Regions from separate parts of the Amphritea japonica ATCC BAA-1530 genome, predicted to be linked through region 1. Evidence: predicted binding sites of a transcription regulator. Region 1 holds the regulator's gene; each other region holds the start of a gene.
The links. Region 1 encodes sigma-54, which starts transcription at its own class of promoters, with help from an activator protein. Its sites were predicted from a motif close to TGGCACNNNNNTTGCTNT; they were not measured.
Positions count from the first base shown of each region.

Region 1 (10,591 bases):
TCTTCCGGATAGGAAAGTACTTTCTCGACCCGCTCCCGGTTTTGATGGTCCATTGAGCGCAGCAGTTCGTGCATCACCGTTTCCGGTAATTGCTGCATCATATCCGCAAGATCGTCTGTTTCCAGAGCTTCGGAGATCGCCAAAACCTCGGCAGTCTCCATTTGGCTCAGTATTTCTGCCTGAACGTCGTCGCCAAGATCCTGTAGTACCTCTGCCTCGATATCTTTATGAATCATGCTCCAGAGCAGTTTTCGCTCTTTTGGCGGTGATTTCTCTATCAGGTGGGCGACTTCAGAAGGGCGGAGTGTTTTATTCAGGGTATAGCGGATCTGCCTGAAAGCGCCCTCTTCGAGAGCTGTATTCAGCTTATCCAGTTCGCTCTCGTTTGTGTTGGCGTTCATGGCCGGACCCCGGTCAGACGTGTAGCATAAAAATTATTGCCGGATTATCAAATAAGGCCGGCGAGTACTTTCTGTGGGGTAGTATAGCGGATTGTTTTTAAAGGAATAAGACGTACAGGTTATTCTTCTTCATCAAAACGGTTATTTATTAACTGTTCGATAGCATCCAGTGCTTGTTGTTCATCATCGCCACAGGTAGATATAGTGAGTTCGGTTCCTTTGCTGGCAGCGAGCATCATTACTGACATAATACTTTTGCCATCAACCTGGCGGCCATCTTTATTGAGTTGTATATCAGAGGAGAAGGAGCTGGTGACATTGATCAGTTTAGCGGCGGCACGGGCGTGCAGGCCAAGCTTGTTAATAATAGTGATCTGTTTTTCCTGCATCTGTAAATACCCTTAATCAGTTCAATTCACGATGGCGTATCTGGACATTATCCATAGTTGTCCGAAAATGGCCAGCCAGACGTTCGCTGATAAAGACTGAGCGATGCTGACCACCGGTACAGCCGATACCTACTGTGATGTAGCTGCGGTTATTCTGTTCAAAGCGAGGTAGCCATTTTTCCAGATAACGGGTGATATCTTCTAGCATTTCCCTGACATCAGACTGTTGTTCAAGAAAAGTGATGACTGGTTTTTCCTGCCCGGTTAGTCCTCGTAATTCGGGTAGCCAATAGGGATTTGGCAGGCACCGGACGTCAAAGGTGAAATCGACATCCAAAGGTACGCCGTGTTTATAGCCGAATGATTCGAATTGCAGAGAAAGCTCTTGCTCCTGCCGCTTGGCAACTCTGAGTTTGATACTGTCCCGCAGCTCATAGAGAGACAGGCGGGTAGTGTCAATACGGATGGTCGCCAGATCGGCAACCGGTGCCAGTAGGACCTTCTCATAGTTAATTGCTTCTTGCAGCCCCTGATTATCATTTGATAGTGGATGCTTTCGACGGGTAGCACTGTAGCGTTTCAACAGAGTGGTTTCTGAACTATCAAGATAGAGAACTTCGCACTCAAGCTGACCGGTTTCACGCAGCTGCGCGAAGATCTCCGGAAACAGTTTTAGATTGCTGTGCTGGTTGCGTGCATCAATACTGACAGCAAGCTGGCCCGGGTGATCAGGGTCGCTGAGGATCTGTTTAACAAGCCCTGGAAGCAGAGGGGCGGGCAAGTTATCGATACAATAGAAGCCAACATCTTCAAGGGCCTGCAAGGCGGTAGACTTTCCAGAGCCAGAACGCCCGCTGATGATGATTAGCTTCATTGGTGTCAGCCCTGTTTGAATTCCGTCACTGCGGTATAAAGACTTTCAGCTGAGTTAGCGCTGCGAAGTTGATTGCGGAACTCGGGCTGGCTGAAGAGCTCAGCCAGATTTCCCAGCGTTTGCAGATGCTGATCGCAAGCTTCTGAAGGAACCAGAAGGATGAATAACAGGTCGACAGGTTTGCTATCAATTGAGTCAAAATCGATAGGCTCTTTAAGCTGAATAAGCAGAGCGGTAGCGTGCTCGCATGCATCGAGTCGACTGTGGGGGATAGCGATGCCATCACCAATGCCGGTGCTACCTAGTCTTTCCCGGCAAATGAGACCGGCAAAAACTGTTTCAGCGTCAAGTTCAGGGTGTAGCTCAGCGATATGCTCGCTGGCAATTTCCAGTATACGTTTTTTACTACCCCCCTCCAGAGCACAAAGTACTCCGGAGGGCGCTAATAATTCTGAGATTAGCATGGCGTTATATTTACTTGTGAGTTCGTGTCTTTTCTTTATGTTTGATGATCTGACGGTCCAGTTTGTCAATCAAACCATCAATCGCAGCATACATATCTTCTTGCACATCGGAGGCAAATAGCTGGCCGCCGGCAACATGCACATCGCCTTCTGCTTTCTGACGAGTCTTCTCAACGCTTAAAGTTACCTGTGCATTAGTAATATTGTCGAAGTGGCGCTCGAGCTTTTCAAATTTACTCTGAACATATTCATTCAGGGAATCAGTCAGTTCAACGTGGTGGCCGGTGATATTGATCTGCATGGTAATCTCCTAGTGTTTTAATGCCGGGATAATGGCCCGGTTCCTATGGATATTAAGCTATTAAACCAGACGCTTGCGTTCATTAGAAGGCGGAATATTAAGCGACTCTCGGTATTTTGCAATGGTTCTGCGCGCAACATTGATACCTTGCTCTTCTAAGAGCAGCGCTATCTTGTTATCGCTTAAAGGTTTGGTTGGGTTTTCAGCAGCAACCAGTTTCTTAATGAGTGCGCGGATTGCCGTTGAAGAACAGGTGCCTCCATTGGCCGTTGTTACGTGACTTGAGAAAAAATACTTTAGCTCAAATATTCCGTTTGGCGTATGCATGAACTTCTGGGTGGTAACCCGCGAGATAGTTGATTCGTGCATTTCGACCGCTTCTGCAATGTCATGTAGAACCATTGGTCGCATCGCTTCGTCACCATGCTCCAGAAATGCTTCCTGCCGTTTTATGATTTCACGGGTGACTTTCATTAGCGTGTCGTTTCGGCTTAAGAGGCTTTTTATAAACCAGCGAGCCTCCTGGAGGTGGTTCTTTAAATAGGTGTTGTCGGGGCTGTTGTCCGCTCTGCGAATCAGACCCGCATAGCTATCATTGACCCGTAATTTTGGAGCAACTTCCGGGTTTAGTTGTACCTGCCAAACGTCGTTCTCTTTATAGACCAGTACATCCGGAATAACATATTCAGATTGGGAGCTGGTAATTGAGGAGCCCGGCTTAGGATTAAGTGTTTGAATCAGGCTGATTGCTTGTAACAACTGAGGTTCACGTATGCGTGCTTTTCGCATCAACTGCTTATAGTCGTGATTGCCCAGCAGGTGGATATACTGAGAGACAATTTTCAGAGCCTCTGCCCGGTACTCTGTTTCTCCCGGTAACTGTCGTAGCTGGATTGCCAGGCATTCACTCAGGTTACGTGCGGCTACGCCAGGTGGGTCAAACTGTTGTATGCGATGCAGTACCGCTTCAACTTCATCTAACTCGATGCTGTTGAGTAGCTCTTCGTTCTGGGCCTGAAAGTGTTCGAGAATTGAGTCCAGCTCAATTGTTAAATATCCATCGACATCAATACCGTCGATAATATTAGTGGCGATCAGCTGATCGACGTCACTCATCGGTGTGAGATTGAGCTGCCAGGAAAGGTGGTCCTGAAGGGTTTCATCCGCAGTATCGTTTGACTCCATCTCCATGTCAGAAAAGTCATGGGAAGATGATGATGAAGAAGATACGGTTTGGTAAGTATCTTCCCAGCTACTGTCAGTTGATAGTTCCTCAGGGATGTTCTCGCTCCAGTCACCATCTGCTACCTGGATCTCTTCTGACTCAGTTGTCGCACTTGTCGTGTTTTCGGTGATGGGTTGTTCACTTTGAGAAGACTCTTGAGTCGGAGCTATTTCAACGTTGAGTTCATCTTCATTTACCTCAAGCATTGGATTGGACTCAAGTGCTTCCTGGATCTCCTGTTGCAGGTCAAGCGTCGATAATTGCAACAAGCGAATCGCTTGCTGCAATTGAGGGGTCATGGTCAGGTGCTGACCAATTTTAAGCTGTAACGCCTGTTTCATAGAGTGTCGCTTATATGCCTGTTACAAACGGAACTGATCGCCTAAATAGGCTTCTCTGACTTGTTGGTTCGCAAGTATATCTTCTGGTGACCCTTCGGCAAGAATATAGCCTTCGCTGACAATGTAAGCCTGTTCGCAGATGTCCAGAGTCTCACGAACGTTGTGATCGGTTATCAGTACACCGATCCCTTTGTTTTGCAGATGCTTAACGGTTTGTTTTATATCACTTACCGAGATCGGATCTACGCCGGCAAAAGGCTCATCCAGCAAAATAAATGTCGGTTCAGTCGCCAGAGCCCTGGCTATTTCGACCCGACGCCTCTCGCCCCCGGATAAACTCATTCCCAGGCTGTTGCTCAGGTGAGTAATGTGAAACTCTTCCAAGAGCTCGTTTAGCTTCTGTTTTCTTTCACTACGGCTTAACTCTTTACGGGTTTCCAGGATTGCCATCAGGTTATCATGGACGCTTAGTTTACGAAAAATTGATGCTTCCTGGGGTAGGTAGCCTATGCCTTTTCGTGCTCTGCCGTGCATGGGTTCCAGGGTTAAATTCTGGTGATCAATCCTGATTCGTCCCTGGTCGGCATCGACCAGCCCGACAATCATATAGAAACAGGTAGTCTTACCTGCACCGTTTGGTCCCAGTAAACCGACAATTTGCCCACTTTCTATCGAAATTGAGACATCTTTTACAACAGCGCGACCTTTGTAGCTCTTTGCCAGATTGCTTGCTTCAAGTCGACTCATTGGCTGTTTGATTCTCCGATGGGTGGTTCGCTGGTATCTTTAGTTTCTTGTGCTGCTTTGGGTTGAATAATCATCTGTACCCGTTCGCCTTTCGAACTGCTGTCACCAAATGCATTAACGGTGCTCTTCTTCATATCATATACAATTCTATTACCGCTGAAACTGTCGGTGCCTTGCGATACTTTTGCCTGACCCGTTATTTCCAGCTCTTTCGTGTGGATATTGTAATCAAGAACCTTACCGTATGCATGGGTTATCTCTTTGTTAGCTGCCGGGCGCTGTTGAAACTGTGCCAGGTTGCCTTTTGCAATGATTGAGGACACTGCTTTTCCGGTTTGTCTTAGTTCAAGGGACTTGCCGGTTATTTTCATACTACCCTGAGTCAATATAACATCGCCACTGTATATGGTAATACCTGTCTTATCATTCCGGGTCGCGCTGTCGGCGGTGATGTGAATCGCCTGGCGGGCATCTTCAGGGAGGGCCTGAACCAGACAGGATAGGCATAGCAGAGATGCGCATAGGCTTTTCTTTACAACGTTAATTAGCATTATGCACTCCGGTTACTTCAGATAGCAGCTTAAGAATGCCACTGTCGGTATCTATTGTCATGCCAACACTGGTGGTTGTGCTGGTAGTGTTGGTTATGGTGACTTTTTTATCTGTTTGTGCAAGATTTTTCTGTGGATAAAATATCAATGATTCAGTCTGCAATATATTGGCCTGTTGTGGGTCAGGGCTGTCTTGTAATAACACTGTACCGTCTAAGGTGATTGAATCATTGTTGTCACGAATGATGCCGCTTGCGCTGCTCGCTTTGTGGCTGGGAAGGCTCGCGCTGTATAGCTGCAACTCTGGATTGGTAACAAGAATAAGCTGTTGCACTGGCTGATGCTCCAGCTGGCTTGAGCTGAGTTGTTGTTTCAGGTGACCGTGGTTATCGTAGTCTCTGATTCGACCGTTGATAATATAATAGTCTGATTGTTGATAAGCGGGATTGGGTTCCTGCTTGATTTTGTTAGGCCGGCGCTCTTCATCCATGCCAAGGTAGATGACAGCAGGGATCAGAATGGCTGCTGCCGCAGCAAGCCGGGCGCGACCGGTCAGCATTTACAGATACTCTCCGTACAGGGCTTCCAATTTACCCTGAGCGGCAAGAATGGTTTCGCAAAATTCACGTCCTGCACCATTACCTGCGGTCCTGTGAGTGCACCAGTCTGCATGCTGGGCGACAAATTGATGTCCTCCGTTCACCGTTGCGCCAAATGCCACCGCGCGAATAGCCGCAAGGTCGGGCAGGTCATCACCGATATAAGCGGTTTCGTTTGCCTGGAAACCGGTATCGAGCCATAGTTCCTTCAAGGCGGTGAGCTTATCTTCACGCCCCTGGTATAGATAATCAAAGCCTAGTGATTCCGCTCTTCGTTCTACCTGAGGTGAGCGGCGACCGGTAATGATCGCAGTTTTTATACCGCTTTGAGCTAAGAGCTTAATGCCCAGGCCATCCAGAGTATTGAAGTTTTTTACTTCAGTTCCGTCAGCCAGAAAGTTTAGTTTGCCATCCGTGAGGACACCGTCTACATCGAAGACTGCGAGTTTTACCGGTAACAGTTTGTGGATCAATTGTTCGCTGAGTATGGCGTGCATCAGATGACTCCTGCTTTAAGCATGTCATGCATGTTAAGTGCTCCAACGGGCCGTTGCATCTCATCCAGTACGATCAGTGCATTGATCTGTTTTTCCTGCATGATTTGTAGCGCTTCTGCCGCGAGTATTTCGCTGTTAACTGTCGTGCAGCTGGTGGTCATTACTTCGGTAATCAGGGTGTTCTTCATATCAATTTCATGATCGAGGGTTCGACGCAGGTCACCGTCAGTGAATATTCCCTGCAGAATACCTGCAGCGTCGATAACCGTTGTCATGCCCAGGCGTTTGCGGGTGACTTCCATAAGTGCTTCATTGAGCATCGTGGTATCGCTGACTTTGGGAATGTCATTTCCGCTGTGCATGATATCCGAGACTTTAAGTAATAAGCGTCGACCCAGACTACCGCCGGGATGCGAAAAGGCAAAGTCTTCAGCACTAAAACCGCGGGCTTCCAATAACGCAATAGCCAGGGCATCACCAATGACCAGCGTCGCAGTAGTGCTGGACGTGGGGGCAAGGCCTAATGGGCAGGCTTCTTCGCTAATAGTCACGTTCAGATTAGCGTCAGCGCTACGGGACAGAGTTGAGCCCGGGTTTCCTGTAATGCTGATTAGTGGGGCTTTCATACGCTTAATCAGTGGCAGTATGGACAGTACTTCGCTGGTCTCACCTGAGTTGGATAGAGCGATGACGACATCATCAGAGGTGAACATGCCTAAGTCGCCATGACTGGCTTCGCCAGGGTGAACAAAAAAAGAAGGGGTGCCGGTAGAGGCCAGAGTTGCCGCTATTTTGTTGCCAATATGACCGCTTTTCCCCATGCCAGTGACGATTACCCGGCCTTTACATTCCAGCGCCAGCTTGCAGGCTGTTTCAAAATTGGAGTCCAGATGAGTGATCAGGTCGTTGACAGCGTCTCGCTCCATCAAAATAGTGCGTTTGGCCGATGCTAAAAAATCCAGTTCTTTGTTCATAGCTCTATATTCACAGCTCGTTATTCAGGAAGAGAGTCGCCGTCTGAAAAGTCAGATACTCATATTGTATAGCAGTGCCAGATAGCCTGCATAGGCTGTCACCAGTAATCCCCCTTCAACACGAGAGATTTTGGGTGGCTTTTGAACAAGGGCAAGTAGTGCTAATAACAACGTTAGCCCCAGCGTCATTCCATAATCCCGTAATAGTACAATCGACTCCAGTTCAATGGGCGCTATAAGCCCGGGAACCGCCATTACTGCGGCAATGTTGAATATGTTTGAGCCGACAATATTTCCAAGTGCTATATCAGTATGGCCTTTTAGGGCGCTGGCAACCGATGCTGCCAGCTCTGGCAGGCTGGTACCTATAGCTACGATAGTCAGACCGATAATAAGTTCACTTACTCCGAGGGTGGTGGCTATCTCTGTCGCGCCCCAGACCAGTAACCGGGAGCTGCCAGCCAATAGCAAAAGGCCGATAATAAGCCAGAAAATAGCCCATGAAGTGGGTAGTTCAGGTAGTTCCTCTTCTTCATCAGTCAAATCTTCATCACTGGCGTTACGCTGAAATCGAGTGAACAAGAATAAGCAGGCTATCAGTGAAAGAATAAGAATGACGGAATCGATTCGTCCTAGGTAAAGATCGTAGAGGACACCGCCGGCCAGGAAAGTTATCGCCAGTAACAGGGGGATCTCTTGTTTCAATACTTTCGACTTTACAGGCAGGGGGGCCACAAGAGCGGTTATCCCGAGGACTAAGCCAATATTTGCTATGTTAGAGCCCAGTGCGTTACCAACGGCCAGGCTTCCTGCTCCGGTAGTCGAGGCCATAACAGAAACCAGTATTTCCGGAGCCGAGGTACCAAAAGAGACCACGGTTAGTCCGATCAGCATGGGAGACATGCCAAAGTTCTTAGCGGTACCTGCTGCACCGATGACAAAACGGTCTGCACTCCAGACCAGTATAATAAAACCAACTAACAGAGCGATAATAGGGTATAGCATCAGGTTATTTGTTCAGCTGTGATTAAAACGGAGGCCTATTTAATGAATTATATGAGACATGTGCAAGAGGTTGCTGCAGTGGATGCTGAATTTATTCAAGTTTAATGGCAAGAGTGTTATAGTCGTCGGGCATTTTTTAATGGCAATGCGGCGGTTTTGGGTCGATTAAAGTTTACCTCTCCTGCATCATTTATATTTTTAAAGCAGTCTTTGTGAGACTGCTTCGTAGCCCTTATATGGTCTAGTTTGAGTCATCGTTATTATGGATCTTTTTGACGATATCATTATTGATATTAAGCAACTTACCTTTAGCCGGGGGGAACGCTACATCTATAAAGATGTGGATCTACGTATTCCCAGGGGTAAAGTGACGGCTATCATGGGCCCAAGTGGTACAGGTAAAACCACTCTGCTCAGGTTGATTGGTGGTCAATTGAAGCCTGATTCCGGTTCAATTTTGCTGGATGGTGATGATATTCCGCGCCTGGGGCGCTCCGAGCTATTCGATGTTCGTGAAAAAATGGGGATGTTATTTCAGAGTGGTGCTCTGTTTACTGATATGACCGTTTTTGAAAACGTGGCTTTTCCTATCAGAGTCCATACTAAGCTGCCTGAAGATATGGTCAGGGATGTTGTTCTGATGAAGTTGCAGGCGGTCGGTTTACGCGGAGCCGCGCAGCTAATGCCAAGTGAATTGTCAGGTGGTATGTCCCGACGAGTTGCTTTGGCTCGGGCTATAGCGCTCGCTCCGGCTCTGGTTATGTATGATGAGCCGTTTGCGGGTCAGGATCCTATCGCTATGGGAGTACTGGTTAATTTGATTAAGAAGCTTAATCAGGCGTTGGGGCATACTAGTATTATTGTCTCTCATGATATTAAGGAAGCCCTGAGTATTGCTGATTATGTCTATATAATAGCTGATGCCGGAGTGATCGCTCAGGGCACACCTGAGCAGTTAGCACAGGTGGATTCGGAGCAAGTCCGGCAGTTTATGTTGGGGCTGCCCGATGGCCCCGTTCCATTTCATTTTCCGGCTGCTGATATTACTGCAGAGCTGATGGAGGGGTGATGCGACCAGTATTAGATAATATCGCTCTGTTTGGCCGGGCTGGACTGGATAAGATTGAAGCGATTGGGCGTTCTGGCATGGTATTGGTTAATGCCATTGTTGCCCGTCCTGACCCAGTTCAGTCGTTTCCAATGCTGATCCGACAGCTTTATTCTGTCGGCGTGCTATCGATGATTATTATTATTGTCTCCGGGCTTTTTATCGGCATGGTTCTGGCACTTCAGGGTTATACCATTCTGGTGGATTACGGCTCTGAACAGGCGGTTGGCCAAATGGTGGCGCTAAGCCTGGTTCGGGAATTAGCGCCTGTTGTTGCCGCATTATTGTTTGCTGGCAGGGCTGGTTCTGCGTTAACTGCAGAAATTGGGCTTATGAAGGCGACCGAACAGTTGTCCAGTATGGAGATGATCGGTGTAGACCCTCTGCGCAGGATTATAGCTCCCCGTTTCTGGGCAGGTTTTATTAGTTTACCCATTCTGACGATGATCTTCAGTGCTGTAGGTGTTTGGGGGGCTATGCTGGTCGGTGTGGAGTGGCTGGGTGTGTATGAAGGGTCGTTCTGGGCGAACATGCAAAACTCCGTTGATTTCTTTGATGATGTGGTAAATGGCCTGATTAAAGCGCAGGTCTTTGGTTTGGTTGTGACTTGGGTAGCAGTGTTTCAGGGGTATGATTCATTACCCACTTCTGAAGGGATAAGTCAGGCAACGACTAAGACGGTAGTCTACTCATCTCTGGCTATACTTGGACTTGATTTTATTATGACAGCATTGATGTTTGGAGATTTTTGAAACATGCGTATTCGTGGAGTTGAGCTGGCTGTTGGTATCTTTATGTTGGTGGGTGCTCTCTCGCTGGCGGTATTGGCTATCAATGTCAGCGGGCTGGGGTTATCGAAGCAGGAGGGCTCATATAAAGTCTATGCTTTGTTTGAAAATGTGGGTGGACTGACAGCGCGCTCTAAAGTATCTATGTCGGGTGTAACCATTGGGCAGGTGAGTGCTATTCGTATCGATCCAGAAAGGTTGATGGCTGTTGTTGAAATTGAGATGAATGGTGATGTGGATTACCTGACAGTTGATAGTTCAGCGTCTATCCTGACAGCAGGTTTGTTGGGTGAGAAATATATCGGCATTACCACAGGCGCTGATGAT
Region 1 covers NZ_AP014545.1:3,027,525-3,038,115, reverse strand. Annotated here, with positions in the region: gene mgtE (magnesium transporter) at 1-401, opposite strand, end outside; gene AMJAP_RS14050 (HPr family phosphocarrier protein) at 521-790, opposite strand; gene rapZ (RNase adapter RapZ) at 807-1,664, opposite strand; gene ptsN (PTS IIA-like nitrogen regulatory protein PtsN) at 1,670-2,128, opposite strand; gene hpf (ribosome hibernation-promoting factor, HPF/YfiA family) at 2,139-2,429, opposite strand; gene AMJAP_RS14030 (RNA polymerase factor sigma-54) at 2,490-3,995, opposite strand; gene lptB (LPS export ABC transporter ATP-binding protein) at 4,017-4,742, opposite strand; gene lptA (lipopolysaccharide transport periplasmic protein LptA) at 4,739-5,293, opposite strand; gene lptC (LPS export ABC transporter periplasmic protein LptC) at 5,283-5,852, opposite strand; gene AMJAP_RS14010 (KdsC family phosphatase) at 5,853-6,389, opposite strand; gene AMJAP_RS14005 (KpsF/GutQ family sugar-phosphate isomerase) at 6,389-7,363, opposite strand; gene AMJAP_RS14000 (calcium/sodium antiporter) at 7,415-8,368, opposite strand; gene AMJAP_RS13995 (ATP-binding cassette domain-containing protein) at 8,631-9,437, shown strand; gene mlaE (lipid asymmetry maintenance ABC transporter permease subunit MlaE) at 9,437-10,228, shown strand; gene mlaD (outer membrane lipid asymmetry maintenance protein MlaD) at 10,232-10,591, shown strand, end outside.

Region 2 (10,591 bases), 1.5 Mb from region 1:
GCAGGGCCTCCGGTAGAAGAGCCTATAGTCACAATTTTACAATCAGGAAACTTTGGAAGCGTATCAACAGAAACGGGAATTTCAACCTCAGGCACTGCATCTATCTTGCTGTTTGAGACATGTTCAGGCTCTGATTTCATTGGTGTTAACGGGCGAGAAACCGTTTGTTTTCGCCCCCCCAACGCTATAATTTTGTCAACCAGCGCCATACCAGTCGTTGCGGAATCTGCCACCCATGCCCTGGCATCCTTTTCCATATAATCGACCGCGCCCAATGCCAGAGCTTCGAGCGTAACCGCAGCACTGCGTCGCGTCAGCGAGGACAACATCACCACCTGACAAGGATTTTCAGCCATGATTAGTTTCAACGCCGTTATGCCATCCATTTCCGGCATTTCCACATCCATCGTAACGACATCAGGCTTCAGCTGCTTTACTTTCGCGACAGCCTCTTTCCCATTCTTCGCTGTATCAACAACTTGAATACCTGAATGCGCAGCCAGCATCTGACTGATTCGGTTACGAAAAAAACCGAGTCATCGACAACTAAAACCCGAACTGTCATACAGTTCCCCTGCACCTGAATCTAGAGCGACAAGAATCAGTTCGCATAGGCCTTTAACAAACTAGGAATATCTACGATAAGTGCAATTTTTCCGTCGCCGGTAATAGTTGCGCCGGAAAGTCCTGGAGTACCATGCAAGACGGAACCAAGCGGTTTAATGACCACCTCCTCCTGTCCTACTAATTGATCCACAATGAAGGCAACCTGCATGTTACCGATATTAGTGATCACCACATGTCCATTCTCTGGCAATGGTTCTTTCTCATGCCCCTTTAACAACCATCGCTTCAGGTGAAACAAAGGCATCGCCTTATCGCGGACGATAATCACCTGCTGACCTTCAACCATATTTATCTGGGTAAGATCCAGGTTAAAGATTTCATTAACATTCACCAACGGTAAAGCAAACGCCTGGTCTTTCAACAACACCATTAAGGTTGGCATAATCGCCAGTGTCAGCGGCACCTGAATCTCTATTCGCGATCCCAGACCAAGATTTGAATCGACATCGAGTTTACCATTGAGCTGGGTAATTTTGGTTTTCACCACATCCATGCCCACGCCACGACCCGATACATCCGAGATTTGCTCTTTTGTCGAAAATCCCGCTGCAAATATCAGGTTATAACACTCATGATCACTCAAACGAGCAGCAGCTTCGGGATCAAGCATACCCCGCTTTATAGCTAAGCTACGTAGCTTCTCCGGATCCATACCCGCGCCATCGTCCTGGATCACAAGCAGAATATGATCCCCTTCCTGCTCTGCAGACAGTAACACGTGACCCTGGCCTGACTTGCCGTTATTAATCCGAACTTCAGGCTCTTCGATACCGTGATCTATTGCATTACGGACCAGATGAATTAGCGGATCCGCCAGGGCTTCAACCAGATTTTTATCCAGATCAGTCTCTTCTCCCCGCAGCTCCAGATTAACCTCTTTATTCAGCTGTCTAGAAAGATCACGTACCAGACGAGGGAAACGCCCAAATACTTTTTTAACCGGTTGCATCCGGGTTTTCATAACAGACATCTGTAGATCAGCGGTCACCATATCCAATGACCCAAGAGCCTTACTCAGATCTCCATCATCCTTTTCGGAACCGAGTCTGACTAACCTGTTTCGCACCAGAACTAACTCACCCACCATATTCATGATCTGATCAAGCAAGCGGGTATCAACCCTGACATTACTTTCAGCCACCGGTTTTGTAGTCTGTGTTTTAGCTGACACTGGCGCTTTAGGTTTGGGTTTGGGCTTGGGTTCAGGCTTCGGCTCAGGCTTAGCCGGCACAGCTGCCGGTGCCGGTGCGGCAGCCACATTTTGAGAAAACGCCCCTTGGCCAGTTGCCTGAAGATCATCCAGCAGATGCTCAAATTCATCATCGGTGATCAGATCAGTAGGGATTCCGGCAGAGGCCTGAGCTACAGGCGCAGATACAGGCGACAACCCATCACCCAGCAGCTGATCAAACTCAGCATTGGCATCCGCACTCCCAGCCTCAACATCAACGGAACTAAGTCCGGGCGCACCACTTGGACCATGGAGCTCATTCAGTAAACTCTCGAATTCATCCTCTGTAATCAAATTTGGATCCAGGGCTATCGCAGGCTCAGTAGCCAACCCTGGCGCACCTGCAGGCCCATGCAACTTATCGAGCAGATCATCAAACTCATCTTCTGTAATCAGGTCGTTTGATAACACCCCACTGTCGGGAAGAGAGAGCTCTTCACTGCCCAAGTCCGCCACTAACTGATCGAACTCTGCACTCACTGTCGCATCGGTTTGCGGTGATGTATCTACTGGTGCAGCAGAAGGAGCCGGACTCGCTGCCACTACCTGACCTGCAGCCATTGCATTCAAGCCAGCCAACAACTGAGGATCTGCCACATCGGGATAACTTCCCTGTTGAACCGCCTCAAACATTGCATTAATGCTATCCAGCGCCTGAAGCACCAAATCCATCAAACCCGCGGATACTTTTAATGCATCATTGCGCAATTGGTCAAAAAGGTTTTCAGCGCTGTGACAGCAGTCAACCATAGGATCAAGCTGTAGGAATCCAGCGCCACCTTTAACCGTATGAAAGCCACGGAAGATAGCATTAAGCAATTCCCGATCTTCAGGGTGCTGCTCAAGATCAACCAACTGCTCCGATAGCAGCTCTAAGATCTCTCCAGCTTCAACTAAAAAATCTTCAAGAATTTCCTGATCAACATCTAAGGACATACGATTTACCCGTTAAAAGCCCAGACTGGAAAGAAGATCATCCACATCATCCTGATTGGATGCGACCTCAGTTTTATTACGACCGGCCATTTGCGGACCTTCAGCTTCAATCGCAGACCGTTGCGGCTTCTCTTTATCTTGAGAGTCCGGCAAATCAGTCTGGGAATCCGAAGATAAAACACCCAGGCTATTTACCCTCGATGCGACTTCCATCAAGCCTACCAGCTCATTTTCAATATCGGTCACCAGCTGAATAACACGCTTAATCAGCTGACCGGTAATATCCTGATATTCTTGCGCCAGCATAATCGCAGTCAAACGCTCTTTGAGATCAGCGAGTGCCTCGGAATGGTCTTCTGCATAGCAACACAGCTTCTGATGCAAATCCGCCAGTTCAGGTTTTTCGCTTTTTACGGCAGCTAACTCTTCGAGCAACCCTTTACGCAGTTGAAAACCCTGTTCGAGCTGTCTAACCAACTGCAACGATTCATCTACCTGATCAATCGTTTTATGTGCATTGCTTTCGGTGAGTTCAATCACATAAGAAAGGCGATCACTGGCATCGGAAATAGAAGCGATATGGTGTTTGGAGTCCTGTAATAGCTCAGTGCTACTGACATCATCAGTAAAACCCACTATCGCGTCATGAACCGCCCGGGTCAGTTTTCCCACTTCATGATAAAGCGCCTGGTGTCGTAGCTCATTTAGTTGCTGCACTAACTGCATCGCCTGGGGTATATCGCCCTGCTTCAGCAGTTCCACCAACTCTTCAGCGCGCGTTTTCAACTCTAATTCGAAACGACGTTGATCCTGAATAGCATCTATATCAGACATGCGCGCCTCCTAGCCCTGCAGGCGTTCGAAAATCTTAGCAATTTTTTCCTTCAGCACACCCGCAGTAAACGGTTTTATTATATAACCGTTCACACCGGCCTGAGCAGCCGCAATAATCTGTTCACGCTTAGCTTCTGCTGTCACCATTAGAATAGGAATGTGGCGCAACTCAGGATCGGCCCGCACATGCTTCAGAAGGTCGATACCATTCATCTTTGGCATGTTCCAATCGGTCACCAGAAAATCAATGCCACCAGACTTCAAAATAGGTAACGCTGTTGCGCCATCATCGGCCTCAACAATATTAGTAAAGCCTAAATCACGTAACAGATTTTTGATAATCCGCCGCATCGTTGAGAAATCATCTACAACCAGAATTTTCATGTCTTTATTCAAGACAATCCCTCCTAACACAAATACTGTACGACGGTCTCAGAACGTGGGCATAAACCTCCGAACCTTACCGCCACTCTTTTAAACGACTACGTAAACGCAGCGCAGCTTGACTATGTATCTGACTCACCCTTGACTCACTAACACCGAGCACTTTGCCAATCTCTTTCAGGTTGAGCTCCTGATCGTAATACAGAGATAACACCAGTTTTTCTCTTTCCGGTAAGCCTTTAATTTCCTGGGCGATCGCTTTAACAAAATCTTCCTGTTCAAACTGTTCAGAAGGATCAGGTTCACTACCGGCAATATATTCTCCCGGCCCGTCATCCTGAGGACTGGTGAGCTTATCAAAACTAAATAGCCGACTCTCTGCTGAATCTTTTAATAATGCATGATATTCAGTCACACTGATATTAAGTTCAGCAGCAACCTCCCCATCTTGGGCATCCCGCCCGGTGCGCGTCTCAATTACCTGAACCGCTTCAGCCACCCGGCGACCATTTCGGTGCACCGAACGCGGTGTCCAGTCCCCCCTACGCACTTCATCGATGATAGAACCACGAATACGGATACCCGCATACGTTTCAAAACTAGCCCCTTTGCTGGCATCATATTTTTTTGCCGCTTCTAACAAACCCACCATACCTGCCTGAATCAAGTCTTCCAGCACAACAGTATTCGGTAATCGCGCCAACAAGTGATGGGCAATTCGCTTTACCAAAGTACCATGCTGCTCAATTATTTCCTGACTTGAGCGAAACTGAAGCTGATTATACATAGAGGATACTCTGACTCCGGTTATTCAGGCGCCACTAACCAAACGCTCAACAAAAAATTCAAGATGCCCCCGCGGATTTGAGGGTACTGGCCAGGCGTCAACCTTTGTCGCTAACTGTTTATAAGCCAGCGACGCTTTACTCCGGGGAAATGCTTTTAAAACAGCACGTTGCTGCCTCACACCCTTTCTTACTGACTCATCATAAGGGATTGCCCCCAGGTATTGAAGGGTCACATCAAGAAACCTATCAGTTACTGTCAGCAGCTTACTGTACATATTGCGCCCCTCCTGCTCAGAGCGAACCATATTCGCCAGTACGCGGAAGCGAGTCATCTTGTAATCCCTGTTAAGCAACTTCATCAACGCATAAGCATCAGTGATGGAAGTAGGCTCATCACAGACGACAACTACTACATCCTGTGCCGCTTTAACAAAACTCACTACTGCATCGGAAATACCCGCTGCAGTATCAATAACCAGAACATCAAGATCATCGGCAATTTCACTGAAGGCATGAATCAGTTCGGAATGCTCGTGCACGCTCAGCGATGTCATTTCCTGCGTACCTGAAGCAGCGGGCACAATTCTGACATTGGTATCCACCTCTACCAGCAAATCCTTAAGACTGCATTCACCCGAGAGCACATTCGAAATATCACGCTCAGTTTTAACACCTAAAAGAACATCAACGTTTGCCAGTCCAAGGTCCGCATCCATTAAAACAACACGATGACCCATCTCTCCCAGCGCGAGACTCATATTCACAGAGACGTTAGTTTTACCTACACCACCCTTACCACCGGTGACCGCAATAACTTTGACCGGTCTGGAACTATTCATTCCAACCATCCATTACGGCCATGTATTCCAACGTTCTCGCTGCAATCTGCTTTATTAGCAACTCAGTTCTCCCATTGTTCATCCCGGGCCAGACGCTCCTGCTGGTGCTCGCTGAAAACCCTGTGACTACGACTCGCCTTTTGCGCGGTTACCACCGCCCGACTCACCAGATCTTTCTTATGCGCTACATCAATATCATCCGGCACTCTCTGCCCATCAGTTACGTAACTCACTGACAACCCATTTTCCATCACCAGATCCAGTGCTTCGCCAAGATTACCCGACTCATCAAGCTTACTCAGCACACAACCATGCAGCCCAAGTGGCGCATAAGTTTCGTAAGCACTCTCAATAACATGACGCTGACTCGAACAAGACAGGACTAACAGCTTTTTCATTCTGACAGTCACCTCATCCAACATACTTAGCTGTGCCTGAGTATGGGGCTCATGAGCACTCATACCTGCCGTATCAATTAACACTAACCGCTTACCCCGGAGGGAAGTCAAAACCTCCTCCAGAGGGTTATTCTCATCCACAACCCGTACAGGCACATCCAGGATACGACCGAAAGTCAGCAACTGCTCATGCGCAGCTATCCTAAATGAATCCGTTGTTACCAACGCCACGCTAGAGCTACCATGCTTCAATACATAGCGAGCAGCCAGCTTTCCAATCGTAGTCGTTTTTCCCACACCGGTCGGCCCAACAAACGCAATCATTCCTCCTCGCTCAACAAAGTCCTCTCCCATCACTGGAATATTATCGCTAAAGCGAGTCAGAGCAGAGCGCCATGCATCATCCAGCACATCATCATCTCCAACTGTTGCGGATAGCTGACGACTAATCTGCGGCCCTAAACCAATTCGTTCAAGTCTTCGCTCCACCTTTACAACTGAGGAGTCAGCCAATTCATGGCGAGGTTTTGGTTTTTTCGGCGCGATGGGACTCGCTGTCGGTCGTGAGCGTTCAGAAGCTGGAGCAGCGTGCGATTCAACGACTCTCTGGGGCGAAGCCTGGGGCTGGCTTAAAATATTTTTAAGTGAGTCAATCTCCAGCTTTAACGATTGAATAACCTCACGCTCATCATCCACCCCCTGATGAACAGGCTCTACAGGAGACGCCATCTGTCGTTCTTGCCGGGAAGGATCTAACTGCGGACGCATCACCTTAGCAGGCTTTTCTTCTACACGCGGCGCCTGATAAGCCCTTCCACGCTGTCGCTTTTTAAGGGTATCGAGAATTTCATTGAGTTCTTCATCATCACCATCCATCTGGCGATTTTTTTGACGCGGCTCAGCACCACCATCCTGGGCTGTCGCAATACGAGCCTGTGCCTTGCGCAACTCTTCTGCAAGATTACTTTTCAGCTTACCTTGCTGTTTTTTGGAGCTTTCCGCCGCCCGCTTACGCTTGAATTCCTGCTGCGCTGCCTCGTATTCATGCTCATGTGCAGCCACAACTTCGACACCACCCGCAACGCGGTGATTAGACACAATGACAGCGTCAGGACCTATCTCATCCCTAACCCGCTGCATAGCCTGTCTCATATCCGGAGCAAAAAAGCGTTTAACTTTCATAACCGTCTCTATTATTTACCTGATCAGACACCGGCCTGACCCTGTCCACCCACTGTAGCAATAATTGTCACCCGTTTGTTTTCAGGAATTTCCTGATAGGAGAGCACACTGATCTGATTTTCCCCATAGCGAACAAACTTTGCCAACAACGGCCTGATAGGCGCAGCAACCAATAAAATCGACGCTCGCCCTGCAATCTCTTGCTGCTGCGCTACGTCTGCAAGAGAGCTTTGTAATCGCTCAGCCATCGTTGGCTCAATCACCAAACCATCACCACTTTCTCCCTGCTGTACCGATCCCAATAGCAACTGTTCCAATTGCGGATCAAGCGTAATCACAGGTAAATCATCATCACTGCCGACAATATTCTGAACAATCATCCTTGACAGCGAAATACGCACTGCTGCGGTAAGCCCCTGAGGATCCTGAGTACGCGCTACAGCCTCAGCTAACGCTTCTGTAATTGTTCTGAAATCCCGGACCGGCACCTGTTCCATTAATAAGTTCTGCAGCACTTTCAATAGTGTACTCACAGAAAGACGTCCAGGTATCAACTCTTCTACCAGTTTTGGGGACGTTTTTGCCAGAAGGTCCAATAATTTCTGTACTTCATCATGTCCCATCAGCTCATGGGAGTGAGCCTGTAAGATCTGATTAAGATGCGTTGCTACGACAGTTCCTGCATCCACTACTGTATAACCCAGGGTCTGCGCCTGCTCTTTCTGACTTTGTTCGATCCAGACAGCATCAAGACCAAAGGCGGGATCTTTAACCTCAATTCCTTTTAAAGCCCCAAACACCTGACCCGGATTAATAGCTAATTCCCGGTCGGGATAAACCTCTGACTCACCGACAGAAACGCCCATCAGGGTTATTCGATAAGCGCCGGGCATCAGATCCAGGTTATCCCGTATATGCACCGACGGAACCAGAAAACCAAGATCTTGCGAGAGTTTTTTTCGCACACCTTTAATCCGACTCAGTAGTTGACCACCTTGTAACTTATCCACCATCGGTATCAACCGATAACCCACCTCTAAGCCGATCATATCCACCGGCATTACATCATCCCAATCCAGCTCTTTAATATCCTGATCAGCTTCAGACGGCTTAGGCTGCTGCGGCGCTTCTTCCGCTGCCTGCGCCTCTGCAGCCACATTTCGTTGCTGAATAAAATACGCCCCAACACCCGCAGCAATCGCCAGCGACAAAAAAGCCACATGAGGCATCCCGGGAAGCGAGCCCATGATAAACAGGATTCCAGCTGCAACCGCCAACGCTTTAGGCGAGCCAAATAACTGACTGATAACCTGCTTACCCATATCCTGAGATGAGTTAACCCGGGTTACCATAATCGCAGCGGCGGTAGACAGCAGCAAGGATGGAATCTGAGCAACCAAACCATCACCGATAGTCAGCAATGAATAATAACGCGCCGCCAGATCAAAGGAGAGATCATGCTGCATCATCCCTATCCCCAGTCCTCCGAGAATATTAATCACCAGAATCAGGATACCCGCAACTGCATCACCCCGGACAAACTTACTCGCACCATCCATAGAACCATAAAAGTCGGCTTCCTGAGTTACTTCCTGTCGTCGCAGCTTTGCATCATCCTGACTAATCAAACCGGCATTCAGATCCGCATCAATTGCCATCTGCTTGCCCGGCATCGCATCCAGCGTAAAGCGAGCACTTACTTCCGAGATGCGCCCAGCACCTTTGGTCACTACGACAAAGTTGATAATCACCAGAATCAGAAATACCACCAGACCCACAACATAGTTGCCGCCGATTACCACCTCACCAAAGGCCTCAATCACCTTACCTGCCGCATCCCCCCCTTCGTGACCGTGCAAAAGCACTATTCGGGTCGAGGCAACATTCAGCGCCAGACGCATTAGCGTGGTAATCAGTAGAATTGTAGGAAAAACAGCAAAATCCAATGGCCGCATCGCATAGACACAGACCAGCAAGACAACAATAGACAGCGCTATATTAAAGGTAAACAAGGTATCAAGAAGAAAAGGTGGCATCGGCAGTGTAACCATGCCGAGCACAAGTAGAAGCAGAAAAGGAATACCCAGATTCCCTTTCCCTGCGCTGCGCACATTACCGTAAATCGCCGCTCTATCCACTTACACCCCGAAGAACATCTTTGCCCACAAGCAAAGCGTCAAAAATACGTCATAGAAATAATAATAAGTTACAGCCTGAAAAAATAACACTAATACGCATGTAAAACATCAATTTTTTGACGCTTTACCTGCCATTCTATGATTATTGCAAGAATCCAGCCATATCACGGAAACATACGCGGATTATTTGGAGGGTCTTATTCGTCTTTCTGTAATTCTGAAGGAATATCCAGATCCGGAGAGATATCTATTGGAGCCGGACCCTGGCGCTGCTTATGCCGCTTTAATTGGAAAACATACGCTAACACCTCTGCCACCGCCTTAAACAAGCCAGCAGGAATCTCCTCTTCCACTTCTGTTGAGTGGTATATCGCGCGAGCAAGCGCTGGAGAGGAAAGAACAGGCACTTCATGAGCATCAGCTATCTCGCGAATTTTTAGGGCAACAAAATCAGCACCCTTCGCCACAAGAAATGGAGCTCCACCACCACTCTGATCATACTTAAGCGCCACCGCATAATGCGTCGGGTTTGTGATAACCACATCAGCCTCGGGCACTGCGGACATCATCTTACGCTGGGATATTTCACGCTGAAGCTGCCTGATTCGCCCCTTCACTTCGGGCTTACCTTCAGTATTCTTCATCTCATCTTTGACTTCCTGAAGAGTCATTTTCAGCTTTTGGGTATAGTCATAGATCTGAAAAGGCACATCGACCAGGGAGATCAGAATCATTGTCAGGCTCATCACCAGAAACGCCCAGATTACTATCTCTGTCGCATGAGACATTGCTGGAAAAACATCCTGCGCCCCCAATGAAAACAACTCTTGCTTAGAGACCAATAACACCAGAAAGGAAAGCGAACCGACAACCAAGAACTTAGCCAATGCTTTAAACAGTTCAATCAACGCTTTCAAAGAGAACATGCGCTTAATGCCTGCCAATGGATCAATTCGACTCAGCTTCGGCGCCATCGCTTTCATGCTAAGATTCCAGCCTCCCAGCGCAACAGGCCCAACAAACGCAGCCACCAACAACACCAAAAAGAAGCCAAACAGTGATTTCAATGCTTCTGATAACGAAAACCCCAGATGCGTGAACATCAACGCAGGGTCCATCACAGACTGCCGGTCCAGGCTGAAATTGAACCTCATCATGCCCGCCATAGCATCAGCGACCTGACCACCAAACATCATTGCAGCGGCTGCAGCAGATAACAACAAAACTGTCGTCG
Region 2 covers NZ_AP014545.1:657,654-668,244, reverse strand. Annotated here, with positions in the region: gene AMJAP_RS03085 (protein-glutamate methylesterase/protein-glutamine glutaminase) at 1-506, opposite strand, end outside; gene AMJAP_RS03080 (chemotaxis protein CheA) at 602-2,794, opposite strand; gene AMJAP_RS03075 (protein phosphatase CheZ) at 2,807-3,628, opposite strand; gene AMJAP_RS03070 (chemotaxis response regulator CheY) at 3,638-4,012, opposite strand; gene AMJAP_RS03065 (RNA polymerase sigma factor FliA) at 4,089-4,799, opposite strand; gene AMJAP_RS03060 (MinD/ParA family protein) at 4,824-5,639, opposite strand; gene flhF (flagellar biosynthesis protein FlhF) at 5,702-7,219, opposite strand; gene flhA (flagellar biosynthesis protein FlhA) at 7,243-9,357, opposite strand; gene flhB (flagellar biosynthesis protein FlhB) at 9,555-10,591, opposite strand, start outside.
Region 2: flhA (flagellar biosynthesis protein FlhA) is a predicted target of sigma-54. The motif match lies at 9,502-9,519, and genes of this name have one in related genera.

Region 3 (10,591 bases), 530 kb from region 1:
ATCACGGGGTTGAACGCGCTGTAGAGCGTTTTGTTCATGCCGATCACAATGCCCGCCGGAATAGCGATCAGTGAGGCGGCAAAAAAGCCGGCTAACACTGTCACCAGGCTGGTGCCTATCTGGTCAATAAAAGTTGGCTTGCCGGTGTAAGGACGGGTCTTGATAACGGCATCGGGATTGGCTTCCAGTTTCTTCGCATTGCGTATCTCCAAACGTTCATAAAAGGCGACCTCTTTTTGACGCTCTCTATTATGCTCTGCGATCAGGTTCTTGCTTTCTTCATATACCTGAGTTGGGCCAGGAAACTCACCCAGGGAGGTGTTAATGTTCTGTGCGCCAATATTCCAGATAAACAGAAATACCAGAATACCGCTCAAAGGAACGACAACTGATTTGATCAATTGAGCCAGATTAAACTTCTCTGGTAAGCCTAACGGCTTTAACAGTTTTAATGCGATGCTACTCATAAGGCCTCTCCAATGGGTCACTCAGATGAGTGACCCTTTGGTTTTTGTAGTCAAACTTGTTAGCTGAATCTTTTAGCCGGACTTTTTAGTAGAGCTTTTCAGTAAAACCCTTCAGCTGAACTCTTTAGTAGAGCCTGGTTAGCCCGGCGTTAAACAGACGTTAAAGCGTAGTGTCTGGTTTCAGGCCGATTTTAAACTTCGTCAGATACTCATTTGGCTTAGTACCGTCATAGGTAATGTTGTCAATGAAGTGAGTCTGTGGGGCTTTGTAACCGGTCTCAGACGCAAAGTCAGGGAACTCACTGGCTTCAAGCTTGCCTTCTGCGATCAGCTCTTTAGCTGCTGTTGCGTAGATGTCCGGGCGGTAGACTTTCTTAGCGGTATCCATAAACCAGTCATCAGATTTAGGTTCGGCGATCTGGCCCCAACGACGCATCTGAGTCAGGTACCAGATAGCATCAGAGTAGTAAGGATAGGTAGCGTTGTGACGGAAGAAGACGTTGAAGTCAGGCACTGCGCGCTTATCGCCTTTCTCGTACTCGAATGTTCCGGTCATTGAGTTCGCGATAACATCGTAGTCAGCACCGACATAGTCAGAACGAGACAGAATTTCTACTGCTTCAGGGCGGTTGCCATTGTTATTATCGTCCAGCCATTTTGCCGCACGGATCATCGCTTTAACGACACGGATGTGGGTATTCGGGTTCTCATCCGCCCAGCCTTTGGATACACCGAATACTTTCTCCGGGTTGTCTTTCCAGATCTCATAGTCGGTTACCACGGGTACGCCTATCCCTTTGAATACCGCCTGTTGATTCCAGGGCTCCCCGACGCAATAACCATAGATAGTACCGGCTTCCATAGTGGAGGGCATCTGTGGTGGTGGGGTAACGGAGAGCAGGGCATCGGCGTCGATCTGACCGGCAGTGTCGCCCTTATGTGGCGCATAGTAACCCGGGTGAATGCCACCGGCTGCCAGCCAGTAACGCAGCTCGTAGTTGTGGGTAGAGACCGGGAACACCATCCCCATATTGAAAGGCTTACCTTGGGCCTGAAAAGAATCAACAACGGGTTTGAGAGCATCTGCTTTGATCGGGTGAACGGGTTTACCGTCAGCGCCCATCGGCACGTGGGGTTTCATCTGCTCCCAGATATCGTTGGAAACGGTGATAGCGTTGCCATTCAAATCCATGCTGAAAGCGGTAATAATGTGTGCCTGGGTACCATAGCCGATCGTTGCCCCCAGTGGCTGACCTGCGAGCATGTGCGCACCATCAAGTTCACCATCTATTACCCGGTCTAGCAGCACTTTCCAGTTGGCCTGTGCTTCCAGTTGTACGTACAGGCCTTCATCTTCGAAATAGCCTTTTTCATAAGCGATAGCCAGAGGGGCCATATCTGTCAGTTTGATAAAGCCGAACTTCAGGTCTTCTTTTTCCGGTTCGCCAACGGCTGCCTGAGCAGTGCTCATTGCCAGCATGCTGCCAACTGCAACGGCGCCGAAAGTCTTTACCGCACCCTGCAATAGCGAGCGGCGGCCCATAAACTTAGATAGCAATTTTTGCGACATGTGATGTGGCTCCTGAATATAAGTTTTTAAAAAGCTAAGCAAAAAAGTTAGTCAAAAAAAAGCGCCTGCTCCTGCCGATGGTGAGATCGGTAAGAGCAGACGCCGTTGTCTTAAGTAAAATTAACTGTCAGTTTCCTGAAAGTTTGCTTGTTAGATTTATTATCTTTGTAATAGCAGGGTCTGTGCCGTTTTGTTAAATTGCCTTATAAATCATATAGATACTTCGAGTCAGGTGGTTTTCTTAGTAATTATCGCCAACCTGACTCTCTAAAAATGCACCCGGGTGGAGCCTCATAATTGTCTCTGGCACTTAAAAGGTGCTCAGGGTTATGGTGACTTTGTCTGAGTCAGAGAGCGACTGTTAGCGGCAGCTGTTTGGGTCGAAGGTTGTACCGTTAAAAAACAGATCGCTTCCCATCGTGACGGCGCCGGCATTGCCCTGCAAAATCCATTCGCTGTCGTGGTAACCTTCCGGCTTACAATCGATTGTCGGATGAAGGATCTTCATTTTTTTGGCGACATCCCGATAAATATCGGGTCGGTATACCTTGCAGGCGGTTTTGGTCAGATCGACACCCTGCTGAAGCTGTCCCCATTGCTGCATCTGTTCCAGAAACCACAATGCATGGGAGCGCCAGGGATAACTGGCGGCGTAGCGATGAAAGACTCGGTTACCCTGGGTCAACTGCGGTTGCGGCAGCATAGAGAGCGCTGGGCCCAGATATGCTTTGCCCAGCAAAATTTGCAACGCTTCGTCACTGTTTTGGGGCATATCTAACCAGTGGCTGGCCTGAATCAAGGCGCAGATCAGCGCCTGATGGGTCGCAGGGTGGGCGTTGTGCCAGTTCTCCGTCACGGCAAAGACTTTATCCGGGCAATTATTCCAGATCTGATAACCGGAGATAATCGGGTTACCAATATTCATCTCCTGGGCGACAGAGTTCCAGGGCTCGCCAACACAATAACCGTCGATATGACCTTTCTTCATGGTCACAGCCATCTGTGGTGGAGGCACTACGGTGAGGGTGACATCGTTATCCGGGTCGATACCGGCATCGCTGAGCCAGAAGCGCAACAGATAGTTGTGGGCAGAATAGGGATATACCGTCGCCAGCGTGATTTTTTCACGCCCGGTTGCCCGTCGCAGGTTAATCAGCTTTTTAAAGCCAGCCGCAGAGGTATCGTTTGGCTGATGGCCTGACTCATCGATTTCGGCCAGCAGTTCATTTGACAGCGTGATTGCGTTGCCGTTCAGGCCGATACTGAAAGCGGTGATCATATTAACCTGGGGAGAACCGAGCCCCAGTGTCGATGCCAGTGGTATACCGGCGAGCATTTGCGCGCCATCCAGAAGCCCTAATAAGACCTTATCCCGGATTGATGCCCAGGAACCTTCACGGCTAAGCTGAACATCCAGGCCTGCTTCACTGAAAAACCCTTTCTCTTTAGCGATCACCAAGGGGGCGCAATCCATTAGCGGTAGAAAGCCCAGTGTCAGTGCAGTCTTTTCCGGTGTGTCCAGATGTGGGCTGTGTATTATCGTCATAGTGGTTGCTCTTTGCTCAATCCAGCATCTCAAGTACTGAAATTATATTTTTGGCGATCTGTGTCATCGGTTTTCCCTGATCCATCGCCATGGTGCGCATGGCGCTGTAGGCTTTGTCTTCGGTGCACTGCTGATGCTTCATAATGAGTCGCTTAGCCTGATCAAGCTGCTTGTGATCTTCCAGTTCGTTGCGAACATCATTCAGTTCGCTCCGCAGTGCCTGAAACTCTCGGAACCGGGCGGCGGCGACGTCCATGATTGATTGAATCCGGTCAGCACTCATACCATCTACGACGTAGGCGCTAACTCCGGCTTTAATCGCTTTCTGAATGGTCTGGCTATCGCCGGTTTCAGCAAACATCACCACCGGGCGCGGAATATGGCTGTTAAGGGTGGCCATATGCTCCAGTACATCCCGGTCAGGGGAGTCCAGTTCGATAATGATGATGTCAGGGCGGATCTGTTCAACCCGGCTGATCAACCCTTCGGTATCGTGCAGACGGCAAACAACTTCATAGCCCTGATCTTTAAGGGCCTGTTCCAGTAAAGCTGAGCGGGCGGTATCTTTATCGATGACCAATACCCGTTCCGGTTGTAAGTGAGTCGTGGTCATAAAGGGTTATTCTTGTCATAACGTTAACCTACTATTGCACTTAGCGTGCCAGAGGCTATATGCCAACCTGCCGATAGAGCTGTGTTCAGCCTGCCAGCCTTGTGATGTAAGGCTTGAGATGCAATTAATGACGAATGCCAGAAAATCAACACAGCGTTAAAGGTAGAGACTGAAAAGGAAAAAGCGCACCAGTTTTGTGCGACGCAGCATTATGCTGCAGAAATACTCGCCTGATAAAGGAGGCTTATCGACAGTTACGGTAGGCGCTGATCAGAGGAGCGGGTATAATGCGCGGCAATTCCCTTTAATCAGTCTGGATGCATATTTTCTGATGACAGTACGTACCCGTATCGCGCCGTCCCCAACCGGTGACCCGCACGTAGGCACCGCCTATATTGCTCTGTTTAACATGGCTTTCGCCCGTCAACACGGAGGCGAGTTTATCCTGCGTATCGAAGATACCGATCAGACCCGCAGCACTGTTGAATCTGAACAGGCTATTTTTGATTCGTTGCGCTGGTTAGGTCTGGAATGGGCAGAAGGCCCGGATAAGCCAGGCCCATTCGGTCCATACCGTCAGAGCGAGCGTAGCGACATCTATAAGACGCATACGCAAATGCTGCTCGATGGCGGAAAAGCCTTTAAATGTTACCGCACCTCAGAAGAGCTGGATCAGCTGCGTAATCAGCGCCGTGAACAGGGGCTGCAAAGTGCGCTGAAAGAGAGCGATCTGGCACTGCCTGCTGACGAAGTGGCTAAGCGGGAAGCGGCGGATGAGCCGTATGTTGTCCGCATGAAAGTACCGGAAGAGGGCGTTTGCGTCTTTGACGATATGCTCCGTGGCAGCATCGAAGTGGAATGGTCTCAGGTGGACTGTCAGATTCTGATGAAGTCAGATGGTATGCCGACTTACCACCTGGCGAACGTAGTGGATGATCACCTGATGGAGATCACTCACGTACTGCGAGGCGAAGAGTGGATTAACTCAGCGCCAAAGCATCAGCTGCTATATAGCTACTTCGGTTGGGATATGCCGCAGCTGTGCCACATGCCACTGCTGCGTAACCCTGACAAGTCCAAGCTGTCTAAGCGTAAGAACCCAACCAGCATCATCTACTATCAGCGTATGGGCTACATGGCTGAAGCACTGATCAACTACCTGGCGCGTATGGGCTGGTCGATGCCGGATGAGCGCGAGAAGTTCTCGCTGGCAGAGATGGTCGAGCATTTCGATATCAACCGTGTCTCACTGGGTGGCCCGATCTTTGATCAGGAAAAACTCAGCTGGCTTAACGGTCTGTGGATTCGTGAAGAGCTGTCCGATGAACAGTTTGCCGCAGAGTTCCAGAAATGGGCGCTGAACCCTGAATACCTGATGCAGATTATTCCGCTAATCAAACAACGGGTAGAAAAGTTCACCGATGTAGCACCGGTATCCTCTTTCCTGTTATCCGGAATGCTCCCGATCACGACAGAGAGCTTTGAGCATAAGAAGCTCCAGCTGGAAGATACCCGCCGGATTTTGCAGTTTGCTTCCTGGATGCTGGATACTGAACAGAACTGGGAAAAAGACCACCTGTTCGCTCAGTTTAAAGTACTGGGTGAAGCGATGGATTATAAGATCCGCGACGTACTCTTCCCAATCTTTGTGGCGATTGCCGGCACCAGCCAGAGTGTATCAGTCGTTGACTCTATGCAGATCCTCGGCCCGGACATGAGCCGTGCCCGTGTACGTCATGCACTGAACACCGTCGGCGGGCCATCGAAGAAAGAAGCGAAGCGCTGGGAAAAAGAGTACCGCGACGTCGCTAAAGCGCTGTCAGAGGCTTAAACGCCCAAGCTGTTTTTGATAAATTCAAAGCCCCGCACTGCGGGGCTTTTTTTGTTTTTGTATTAACCTGTAGGAGCGACGCCCCGTCGCGATAAAGCCTTCAGCAGGCAATAAAAAAAATTAATTAATCACCGCGAGAACGTGGCTCTCACAGAATTACGAGATTAAAGAGCGCTTAACCACAGAGAACACCGAGGGCATAGAGATTAAATCAATCAAAAGCACTTGTAGGAGTGACGCTTGCATGCCCTTTGGGTGCCCGTCGCGATAAAACCCTCGTTAGGCAATAAAATAAATCTATCGCCGCGAGGGCGCAGCTCCCACAAAAAGCATGTCCCGATAGGCTGAGTTCTATCAAAACCACCACGTATTCTCTGTTCCACCAGAACCTGCGATGAGCCTTTCTTAATCAGAGTGAGTAACTTTAAATAAGCAGTTGAAAAGGAAGAGGGTTTTAGCCCATGTTAAACACCAACTTTGCTTGACTCTGGAATGCACCATGATTAATATAGCCGCCACTTGGTATTGGGGCCTTAGCTCAGCTGGGAGAGCGGTTCGCTGGCAGCGAACAGGTCAGCGGTTCGATCCCGCTAGGCTCCACCAATTCCTTCCTCCTCAAAATTCAAGAGTAGAGGAAACCATCAGACCAGCATCTTGCTGGTTTTTTTGTGTCTGCAGTTTCTGTTTTGTGCCTTTATTAGCCTATGAGCCGAATAAATGAGCTAATCGGCTCACAAACTGAGCCGAATAAGATAATGGATAGCCCATTCTGAGTGAGAGAGGGGTTCTACGTGTCAGTTATAAGCTGGTATGATCTTGTAATTGATGTTTAACCGTAATGGATTTTTCCGCTAAACAGGGATAGATCATGGATCAGTTTTTACATTTTTACTTACCTCGCCGTATCCGACTATTCATTGGCTTGCCTGCTTACTATCTCATCATGCTGAAAACTGCCTGAGCCTTGTTTTCTCTTTGAGCTGAGGGAGTGGCGTAGTATTGTTCATCTTTAATATTAGTCGCCTGCTGCATCGGTATTAGTTGTTTCGCCCGTAGCCAAGTTTTCATTTTCTTCGGGTGTTTAGAAAGATTTATTTAGGATAAATATGGCCATTAAGAAGACCGAGCTTTACTCCTCCCTTTGGGCAAGTTGTGATGAACTGCGAGGTGGTATGGATGCCTCTCAGTATAAAGATTATGTGCTTACCTTTCTGTTTCTTAAGTATGTGTCAGATAAATACCAGACAGACCCAAAAGCGATGATTGTAGTGCCAGCAGGTTGTGCCTTTGCTGATCTGGTGAGCCTGAAGGGCGATAAAGAGATCGGTGAGAAGCTCAATATTGCGCTGGATGGCATTGCGAAAGAGAACGATCTACCCTGGTTGGCCAACAAAGATAATGATTTCAACGATGAAGAACGCCTGGGTAAAGGCAAGGAGATGGTTGACCGTCTCAGTAAGCTGATCGGTATTTTCGAGGGGCTGGATTTTGGCGGCAACAGTGCACAGGGCGATGATCTGCTGGGCGATGCTTACGAATACCTGATGCGAAACTTTGCGACCGAGTCCGGTAAAAGCAAAGGCCAGTTCTATACGCCAGCAGAAGTATCCCGTATTCTGGCTAAAGTGGTGGGTATTACGAAAGAGACAGCACAAGATCAGACGGTATATGACCCAACCTGTGGCTCAGGGTCGTTGTTGTTGAAAGCGGCAGACGAGGCCAGTAACGGGTTAACCATTTATGGGCAGGAAAAAGATGTAGCCACCACGGCACTGTGTCGCATGAATATGATTTTGCACAACAATGCCGATGCCGAAATAGCACCGGGAGGCCACAGTACCCTGGCCGAACCCGAGTACAAACAAGACAATGCCTCACTGAAAACTTTTGATTTTGCCGTGGCTAACCCGCCGTTTTCCTTTAAGGCCTGGAACACCGGCTTTCTGCCGCAAGAGGATCAATTCTCCCGTTTTGAATACGGTATTCCGCCAGAAAAGAACGGTGACTATGCCTTTCTGCTGCATATTCTTAAATCGCTGAAAAGTACCGGTAAGGGCGCAGTTATTCTGCCTCACGGTGTACTTTTTCGGGGTAATGCCGAAGCGGATATTCGCCGTAATCTGATTAAACAGGGCTATATCAAAGGTATTATTGGGTTACCCGCTAACCTGTTTTATGGCACCGGTATCCCCGCCTGCATTCTGGTAATCGACAAAGCGGGTGCCAGGGAGCGGCTGACAAACACTGACAGCGGCATCTTTATGGTCGATGCAGGTAAAGGCTTTATGAAAGATGGGCCGAAGAACCGGCTGCGTGATCAGGATATCCATAAAATTGTCGATGTGTTTAACCATCAGCTAGAACAGATCGGTTACAGCCGCATGGTTGGCTTTGATGAGATCGCCGGTAATGATTACAACCTCAATATTCCCCGCTATATCGACAGCTCAGCGGCGGAAGATCTGCACGATCTCAGTGCCCATCTGAGCGGCGGTATTCCAAATCGGGATATTGATGCCCTGGCACCCTATTGGCAGGTGTTTCCGACTCTGCGTAACTCGCTGTTTGAAGCTGAGCGTGACGGCTATAGCCGGGCTTTAGTCAAAGCGACCGAGGTGAAAAACACTATTCTTGCTCACCCCGAGTTTAAACAGTTCGCACAGAGCTCAGTGTCGCTGTTTGAGCAGTGGACAATCGATGCCAAACTTTCTGATATCGACGGGAGTGAACTGCCGAAAGCCATTATCCACCGCATCTCTGAAAGCCTGCTGCAAGCGTACACCGCTGCACCACTGTTAGACCGTTATGATATGTACCAAATTATCATGAACTACTGGGTAGAGGTGATGCAGGACGACGTTTATGTCATTACTCAGGACGGTTGGAACACTGCCAATGATATTCGTCAGCTGGTGGTTAAAAAGGGCGAAAAACTCAAAGAGACACCGGATCTGATCGTAAATAAAGCCAAGTATAAAGCGGCCGTGATTCCCCCGGCATTGATCATACAGCGATTTTTTTCCGAACAGCAGTCAGCAATAGATGCGTTGAAAGCCTCACTGGATGCCGCTACTCAGGAACTGGAAACCTATGTTGAAGAGCATGGGGTTGAAGGGGGGCTGTTAGAAGAGGCGATCAACGATAGCGGCAAGGTGAATAAAGCGAGTGTGACTGCGCGATTAAAACATGCCATCGAGACAGATGAAGTGACGGCATTGAAACGGGTGAAAACGCTGCTTGAAACAGAAGCGGAGTATAAGAGGGCGGTTAAAACCGCGCAGGAGGCACTGGACAAAATCACCCTGGAAAAATATCCACAACTGACGGAAGCGGAGATTAAAACGCTGATCGTCGAAGATAAATGGCTGGCGACCTTGCGGGCTACGGTGATTGCTGAGATTGAGCGGGTGACGCAGCAACTGGCCAACCGGGTTAAAACCCTGGAAGAGCGTTATGCCGAACCTTTGTCAGCACTATCCCAGGATGTTGAGGTGCTGAGCGGCAAAGTTGATGAGCATCTGAAAATGATGGGGTTGCAGTGGTGAGTAGTGTGGAGGAGCAGTTGGTGTCGGAGGGGTATAAGAAAACAGAGCTTGGGACTATTCCAGAGGAGTGGTTGATAAAAACTGCGCGTGATATTTTCATAAAAATACAAGACGGGACCCATTTTTCTCCAAAAATCGGTGGTAATGATTATCTTTACGTAACGTCTAAAAATATTCGACCGGGCAAGCTTGATTTAAGCTCAGCTGAATATATTGATGAAAAACAACATAAAAGTATTTATAAAAGATGTGATGTGAGAAAGGGGGACATCCTTCTAACGAAGGATGGAGCAAATACTGGGAATGCGGCGCTAAATAATATTAACGACGAGTTCAGCTTGTTATCTAGCGTTGCTTTTCTACGTGTCAGCAAGGAAATATATTCTTCCCAATATTTTCTGCAGCAAATTATGTCACCTTCATTCCAACAAGCTGTCCAGGTTGCGATGTCTGGTAATGCCATTACACGGTTGACGTTGGATAAAATCAATAAGCTTGAATTTTTAGTCCCAAGCACGAAAGAACAAACCGCCATAGCCACCGCACTTTCCGATGTCGATGCCCTCATCACCTCACTCGAAAAACTGATAGCAAAAAAACGCGCGATTAAAACCGCCGCTATGCAGCAACTTCTTACCGGCAAAAAGCGTCTGCCAGGTTTTGAAGAGGATTGGAAAACTGTTTCCATGAATAGGGATGCTGATCTCAAAGCCAGAATTGGTTGGCAAGCTCTTACAACTACTGAGTACTTAGATCAAGGCGATTTTTATCTTGTCACAGGCACAGATTTTAAAGGCGGCCGTGTAAATTGGTCTACCTGTCATTACGTAGATGAGTGGAGATATAGCCAAGATAGAAATATACAGTTAACAAATGGTGATGTTCTACTGACTAAAGATGGAACCATTGGAAAGGTTGGCTATGTTGACAAGCTTAATGGCCCTGCAACATTAAATAGTGGAGTATTTGTTATACGACCTGTTCAAAATGCTTTTAATCCGATGTATCTGTTTTATATT
Region 3 covers NZ_AP014545.1:2,494,239-2,504,829, reverse strand. Annotated here, with positions in the region: gene AMJAP_RS11650 (ABC transporter permease) at 1-467, opposite strand, end outside; gene AMJAP_RS11645 (CmpA/NrtA family ABC transporter substrate-binding protein) at 628-1,947, opposite strand; gene AMJAP_RS11640 (CmpA/NrtA family ABC transporter substrate-binding protein) at 2,399-3,583, opposite strand; gene AMJAP_RS11635 (ANTAR domain-containing response regulator) at 3,600-4,196, opposite strand; gene gltX (glutamate--tRNA ligase) at 4,528-6,027, shown strand; tRNA gene AMJAP_RS11625 (tRNA-Ala) at 6,555-6,630, shown strand; gene AMJAP_RS11620 (type I restriction-modification system subunit M) at 7,134-9,572, shown strand; gene AMJAP_RS11615 (restriction endonuclease subunit S) at 9,578-10,591, shown strand, end outside.
Region 3: AMJAP_RS11635 (ANTAR domain-containing response regulator) is a predicted target of sigma-54. The motif match lies at 4,230-4,247, and genes of this name have one in related genera.